2 regions of the Achromobacter sp. RW408 genome follow, and region 2 is predicted to be linked to the other one. Evidence: riboswitches for the same ligand, from Rfam matches in the RefSeq annotation. Region 2 holds a riboswitch; the other holds the start of a gene.
What was found. Region 2 has a riboswitch for glycine ahead of gcvT (glycine cleavage system aminomethyltransferase GcvT). Riboswitches for the same ligand answer to the same signal wherever they lie in the genome.

Region 1 (3,400 bases), on a different contig from region 2:
TTCGGCCTGCGCTTCTCGGTGCTGGGCCTGCTGGAGTTCATCGACTGGGGCGGCGGCGACATCCTCTACTACGCCTCGCGCTACCTGTCCGGCGCGCTCGATGCGCGCTTCGCGGCCCCGGCCATCATCGAACGCAACATGGAACAGGGGCGCAACGGCCTGCGCGAAGGGCAAGGCTTCTACGACTATGGCGGCATGGACGTCGAAGCGTACAAGCTGCGGCGGCTGGGCGAGTTGTGCGCGCGGCTGGAGATCATGGGGTTGCTGCCGAGGTTCGATGGCGCCAGGGCGGCCGGCCAGGCGCCCCCTGCGGCCCGATCCTGAAGGCCGCTGCGCGCCGGGCGGCGGCATTCACGGCGCCAGCGCCTCGAGCACCCGCAGCGCCAACCGCACCCGCGCCTCGTTGGGATAGTTGCGGTTGGCCAGGATCACGATGCCGAGCTTGCGCGACGGCACGAACGCCACGTAGGCGCCAAAGCCATTGGTGGCGCCGGTCTTGTTAACCCACACCGCCTGCTGCGGCGCCAGCGGCGGTTGCTGGGCCTTGACCGGCAGGGTCTCGAACGCGACCTGGGCGGAGTTGCCGCGCACCAGGTCGTCCACCGACACCGGGTAGCGATACTGTTCCCAGATCAGGTCCTGCGTCATCGCGCCCAACTGGTAATAGCCGGTGTGGGTCTCGGCGATGGCGCGCTGCAGCGTGGCGTCGACCGGCGCGGCGCCCAGGTTGATCTCGACGAAACGCAGCATGTCGCGGGCGCTGGACTTCACGCCGTAGGCCTCGTCGGCCAGCACGCCCGGGTTCAGGCGCACCGGCGCGTCCTGCTTGTCGTAGCCCTGGGCGTAGTCGGGCATCTTGCGCGGCGGCACTTCCAGCCAGGTGTCGCGCAGGCCCAGCTTGGGAAACAGCTGCTGCTCCATCGCCGCCACGTAGGACTCGCCCAGCGCGCGCGCCGCCACCACGCCCAGCATGCCGATGCTGGGGTTGGCATAGGTGCGCTTCGTGCCGGGCGCATACTGCGGAGTCCAGGCCTTGAGGTAGTCCATCAGTTGCGCCGTGTTCTGGACCGCGTCCGGCACCTGCAAGGGAAAGCCGCCGGCGGTGTGCGTGGCCAGGTTCACCAGCGTCAGCTTGGCGAATTCGCTGCCTTGCAGCTCGGGCACCCACTTGGCCGGACTGTCGGCCAGCGACAGGCGGCCCGTGGCCTGCGCGTAGGCGGCCAGCGTGACGGTGAAGGTCTTGCTGATCGAACCCAGTTCGAACAGGGTGTCGCTGGAAACGGCGCGGCGCGGCTGGCGCGAGGCGTCGCCATAGTTGAAGAAGCGCTGCTCGCCGTTGTGGCTGACGCCGATGGCCATGCCGTCGATGCCGTATTGGCGCATGACCTCGGCCACCGCGGCGTCGACGGCGGCGGTGGCGCGATCGGCCTTGGCGGGCGTGGATGCGGAGGCCGATGCCGTGGCTGCCTTGGCGGCGGGCGCTTGCGCAACGGCCGGGCTGGCCGAGGCGGTGCCGGCCAGGGCCAGCGCCAACGTCGTGGACAGCAGGGAAATACGGAACATTGCCGGAGCGCGCATGCGGGATCGTCCTTTCGTTTTCTGACCGGCGCGTGCCGCGCGGGTTGGCGCCCAGTGTAGAGCCTATCCGCCTCCTTCCTGGTATTAACCCTGAGTCCCGCTCGCGGCAGATTTTGGCTATTCTCACTGCGTCGATTCAAAACCCCGCAGAAGAGTCCCGTCCCCGTGGCGGGCGCCGACGGAGCAACCGCCCCGGAAACTCTCAGGCAACAGGACTGCGCGGTCTAGACAATCTGGAGAGAGGCGCCTGGCGCCCACCGAAGGGGAACCCGCGCCCTCGCGCCCGGGTGAAGCTCTCAGGTACAGAGACAGATGGGGTGCCGCGATCATCGGATCGTGGCCACGCCATCTGGAGCCATCATGCCCCGCATCGCCATCATCGGCGCCGGTATCACCGGCGTCACGTCCGCCTACGCCTTGAGCAAACTGGGCTACGACGTCACCGTCTACGACCGTCAGCGCTATCCCGCCATGGAGACGTCCTACGCCAACGGCGGCCAGTTGTCCGCCAGCAATGCCGAAGTCTGGAACAGCGCCGCCACCATCATGAAGGGCCTGCGCTGGCTCGGCCGCCACGACGCGCCGCTGCTGCTCAATCCGCGTCCGAGCTGGCACAAGTATTCATGGCTGGCCCAGTTCATGGGGCAGATCCGCAACTATCGCCAGAACACCATCGCCACCACGCGCATGGCGATCGAGGCGCGCCAGCACCTGTACGCCATGGCCGAGGAGGAAGGCATCGATTTCGACCTGGAGCGCCGCGGCATCCTGCACATCTACCACGATGCCGCCAGCTTCGAGACCGCGCGCCGCGCCAACGCGCTGCTGCGCGAAGGCGGGCTGGAGCGGCACGCCGTCACGCCGGAGGAAATCCGCGGCATCGAGCCGACGCTGCAAACGCCCTGCCACGGCGGCTTCTATACGCCGTCCGACGCCACCGGCGACATCCACAAGTTCACCAGCGGCCTGGCGCGGGCCTGCGCGCGCCGCGGCGTGCGCTTCGAACAGGATGCCGACATCCGCGCCATCAGCCGCGACGGCCTGCCCTACGTGCTGGACCTGGCGCGCGAAGACGGCAGGCGGCGCGAGCAGCACGAAACCGACGCCATCGTGGTCTGCGCCGGTGCCGCCAGTCGCCAGTTCGCGCGGCAATTGGGCGACAGGCTGAACATCTACCCGGTCAAGGGCTATTCGATCAGCGTGCACCTGGACGACGCCGCCAGCCAGGCCGCCGCGCCCAACGTGAGCCTGCTGGACGAGGCCGCCAAGATCGTCACCAGCCGCCTGGGCGACCGTTTCCGCGTGGCCGGCACGGCCGAGTTCAATGGCTTCAACCTGGACATCCGCGCCGAGCGCATCCAGCCGCTGGTGGACTGGACCCGCCGCCACTTTCCCGGCGTGCGCACGGCGCGCGTGGTGCCGTGGTGCGGGTTGCGGCCGATGATGCCCGACATGATGCCGCGCGTCGGCCCCGGCAAGCGGCCCGGCGTGTTCTACAACACCGGCCATGGGCACCTGGGCTGGACGCTGTCGGCGGCCACGGCGCAGATGCTGGCGGCGAGCGTGCGGGAGGGGGTGGGACTGTCGTAAAGCCATTGCGGCAGAGCACAGGCCGGGAGCGGGCCCGACGCGGACCGGCCCTCAATACCCCAGCAGCCGCGGCACCGACGACGCCAGCAGCGTCAGCCCCGAGCAGGTCAGCAGCCCCAGCACCAGGCGGCGGAACGCGACTTCGGAGATGCCGATGTACAGGCGCGTGCCCAGCAGCGTGGGGATCAGCATGGCCGGCGCCACCACGGCGAACATGGGCGCCATGTCGCGC
Region 2 (3,400 bases):
GGCGTCTGCGTGCCGTAGTACCCCTGGCCGATGTAGTTGCGAAAGACCTTGTTGCGGCCGGCGATCTGCTTCAACTCGGCCAGCACGTCGGCTTCGCTGCGCGACGGCGGCAGCGCCAGCGGCGCCTGGCTGCGGATCTTGGGCGGCACGACTTCTTCGATCAGGGCGTCCAGGCTGGGGCTGCCGATGGCGGCGAGCATGGCGGCCTGGTCGGCGTCGGAGGGGCCGATGTGGCGGGGGATGAAGTCGGTGTGGGTGTCTAGGGCGCGCGACATGGGGGATCTCGAGATGGCGGTGTCGTCGGAAGGGACGGACGGTGATGCATGGACGGGCGGCGGCGCCAGCGCCGCGCCCGCCCTGACGGGCTTAGCCGTTGGCCACGGCTTCGTAGCCGGCGGCGTCCAGCAGCTTGTCGGCATCGGCGGCGTTGACCGGCTTGATCTTGAAGATCCAGGCGGTGAAGGCCGATTCGTTGATCAGGTTGGGGTTGCTTTCCAGCTCGTCGTTGAACGCGACGATTTCGCCGGCCACGGGCGCGTAGATGTCGGAGGCGGCCTTGACCGACTCGACCACGCCGGCGGTCTCGCCCGCGTTCAGCTTGGCGCCGACCTTGACGTCGCCGACGAAGACCAGGTCACCCAGCTGGTCCTGGGCGGTATCGGTGATGCCGACGACGAACACGTCGCCTTCGGCTTTGACCCATTCATGGGACTCGGTGTACTTGCGATCGGTGGGCAGACTCATGAGGACTCCTGGGGGGATTCGGATAAGGAAATGGTGTTGCGCGCCTCGCGCCGGCGGCCGCGCCCCGCAGGGCCGGCCACCGGCGCGAAGCTTCGAGTTTACGAGTGTTCGACGGCTTTGCCGTTACGGACAAACGGCAGCTTGCAGACCAGGGCGGGCACCCACTTGCCGCGGATGTCGACCTCGACCGTGTCGCCCGCGACCACGCCTTGCGGCAGGCGGGCAAAGCCGATCGAAACGCCCAGCGTCGGCGACATGGTGCCGCTGGTGAGTTCGCCCACGCCGTTCTTGGTGCGCACCGCCATGTGGGCGCGCATCACGCCGCGTTCCTGCAGTTTCAGGCCGACGAAGGCGGCGGGCGTGGCGAACTGCTCCAGCGCGTCGCGGCCGATGAAGCGGCGCTCGGGGTTCTTCAGGGACACCGTCCAGGTCAGCGCGGCTTCGCCGGGCTGGGTCAGTTCGTCCATGTCCTGGCCATACAGGTTCATGCCGGCTTCCAGGCGCAGCGTGTCGCGCGCGCCCAGGCCCGCCGGACGCACGCCCTGGGCCGCCAGGTCGCGCCACAGTTGCACCGCCTCGGCCGCGGGCAGCACGATTTCGAAGCCGTCTTCGCCGGTGTAACCGGTGCGCGCCACCAGCGTGTCGTCACCGACGCGCGCGGCCACGAACGGGGTCAGCGGCTCGCTGGCGGCCTGCCAGGCCGGGCGCGCGGCCCAGACCTTGGCGCGGGCGTTGGGGCCCTGCACGGCGATCATGGCCAGGTCGCGGCGCGGCGTGATGGTGACGTCGAACTTGCCGGCCTGCTTGACGCGCTGCATCCAGGCCATGTCCTTGTCGGCCGTGCCGGCGTTGACCACCACGCGCCATTCGTCGAGCGCGAAGAAGTACACGATCAGGTCGTCGATGACGCCGCCCTGCGGGTTCAGCATGCAGGTGTAGAGCGCCTTGCCCGGTACGGTCAGCTTGGCGACGTCGTTGGCCACCAGGCGCTGCAGGAAGGCGTAGGCGTCGGGGCCCGTGACGTCGGCGTTGAGCATGTGCGAGACGTCGAACATGCCGGCGTCCTGGCGCACCGCGTGGTGCTCTTCCAGTTGCGAGCCGTAGGCCAGGGGCATATCCCAGCCGCCGAAATCGACCATGCGAGCGCCGGAGGCGATATGTTCTTCGGCCAGCGGGGTGCGTTTGAGGGGTGCGGACATGCGCGGGTACTCCGGAGCGGCAGCGGTGCCAGGGTTACGGAATGCCGCCGGCGGACGGGATGCGCCCACGCAACGGCTGAATCTTCCGCCCCTCTGTCCTTTTGCCTGAGAGTTGCCCCGCGTGACGGGTTTGCACCTTCGGCGCCTGGGCTGCTCGCTATGTCCCTGATTGGGCAGCGGCGCCAGGTCTCTCCAGAGTGCTGCTTTGCCGAGTCCGCGCGGTGAAAACCGGGACAGGGCAAGCATGCGCGGTATGGGATACCTGAGCGATTCCGGGCGAATTGCGCCTTCGGCGGCAGCCGCGAACGGCCGCTCTCTCCCGCAACATGCGTGACAGCGCCGAAAGCATACCGCGAAACGCGGTTCCGTTGTTGATCCGCGATCGCCGCCCGGGCGCCGCTTCAGCCCAGCGCGGTGTCCAGCAGCATCATCAGCACGAAGCCCAGCATCAGCCCGCAGGTGGCGTAGACCTCGTGCCCCTTGCGGTGCGATTCGGGAATGATTTCGTGGCTGATCACGAACAACATGGCGCCCGCGGCAAAGCCCAGGCCCCACGGCAGCAGCGCCGCCGACCAGCCCACCACGGCCGCGCCCAGCACCGCGCCCACCGGCTCGACCAGGCCGGACAGCATGCCCAGTGCCACCGCGAACGCGCGCTTGTAGCCCGCGGCGATCAACGCCACGGCCACCACCAGGCCTTCGGGGATGTCCTGGATGGCGATGCCGGTGGCCAGCGCCGTGCCGCGCACCGGATCGTTGCCGGCGTAGCCGACGCCGATGGCCAGGCCTTCGGGCAGGTTGTGCAGGGTGATGGCGAAGACGAACAGCCAGGTACGGCGCAGCCGGTGGGCCTCGATGCCTTCGCGGCCCTTGATGAAATGCTCGTGGGGCAGCAACCGGTCCATCAGCAACAGCGCCGCCGCCCCCAGCAGGATGGCGGCGCCCACCGTCAGGCCGGCGCCCCACGGCCCCGCGCCCTGCGCCTCGGCCGCCGCGATGCCCGGCGCCACCAGCGAGAAGGCGCTGGCGGCCAGCATCACGCCGGCGCCGAAGCCGAACATGCTGTCCTGCATCTTCTGCGGGATGGTGCGCGCGAACAGGATCGGCAGCGTGCCCGCCGCGGTGGCGCCCGCGGCGACCATGCCGCCCAGCAGGGCGTCGGCCACGTGCGGCGCGTGGTCGTTGAAATAGACCCACATCTGGTGCAGGCCCAGGCAGGCGACCAGCACCGCCAGCGTCCAGACACTGACGCTGGTGGCCGCGGGCCGGATGCGATGACGGCTGAAGGTATTCATGGACCGCTGCCCCCGCGCAATGCCGGCTCAGCCCACGGCGGCGGCGTAGCGGCGCGCCACCTCGGGCCAATCGATCACATTGTAGAAGGCGCCGATGTATTCCGGGCGGCGGTTCTGGTACTTGAGATAGTAGGCGTGTTCCCACACGTCCAGGCCCAGGAT

Region 1: it holds a riboswitch for glycine, as region 2 does, so the genes downstream of both, DK459_RS10290 (D-amino acid dehydrogenase) here and gcvT (glycine cleavage system aminomethyltransferase GcvT) in region 2, are expected to answer to the same signal.

What each region holds. Positions count from the first base shown of each region.
Region 1 is NZ_QHHO01000046.1:64,295-67,694, forward strand. Features, by position in the region: gene DK459_RS10280 (3-hydroxybutyryl-CoA dehydrogenase) at 1-324, shown strand, start outside; gene ampC (class C beta-lactamase) at 352-1,548, opposite strand; glycine riboswitch at 1,716-1,806, shown strand; glycine riboswitch at 1,808-1,894, shown strand; gene DK459_RS10290 (D-amino acid dehydrogenase) at 1,939-3,168, shown strand; gene DK459_RS10295 (sulfite exporter TauE/SafE family protein) at 3,220-3,400, opposite strand, start outside.
Region 2 is NZ_QHHO01000047.1:488,923-492,322, forward strand. Features, by position in the region: gene gcvP (aminomethyl-transferring glycine dehydrogenase) at 1-275, opposite strand, end outside; gene gcvH (glycine cleavage system protein GcvH) at 367-744, opposite strand; gene gcvT (glycine cleavage system aminomethyltransferase GcvT) at 843-1,943, opposite strand; glycine riboswitch at 2,027-2,149, opposite strand; glycine riboswitch at 2,183-2,275, opposite strand; gene DK459_RS18385 (ZIP family metal transporter) at 2,345-3,238, opposite strand; gene DK459_RS18390 (superoxide dismutase) at 3,266-3,400, opposite strand, start outside.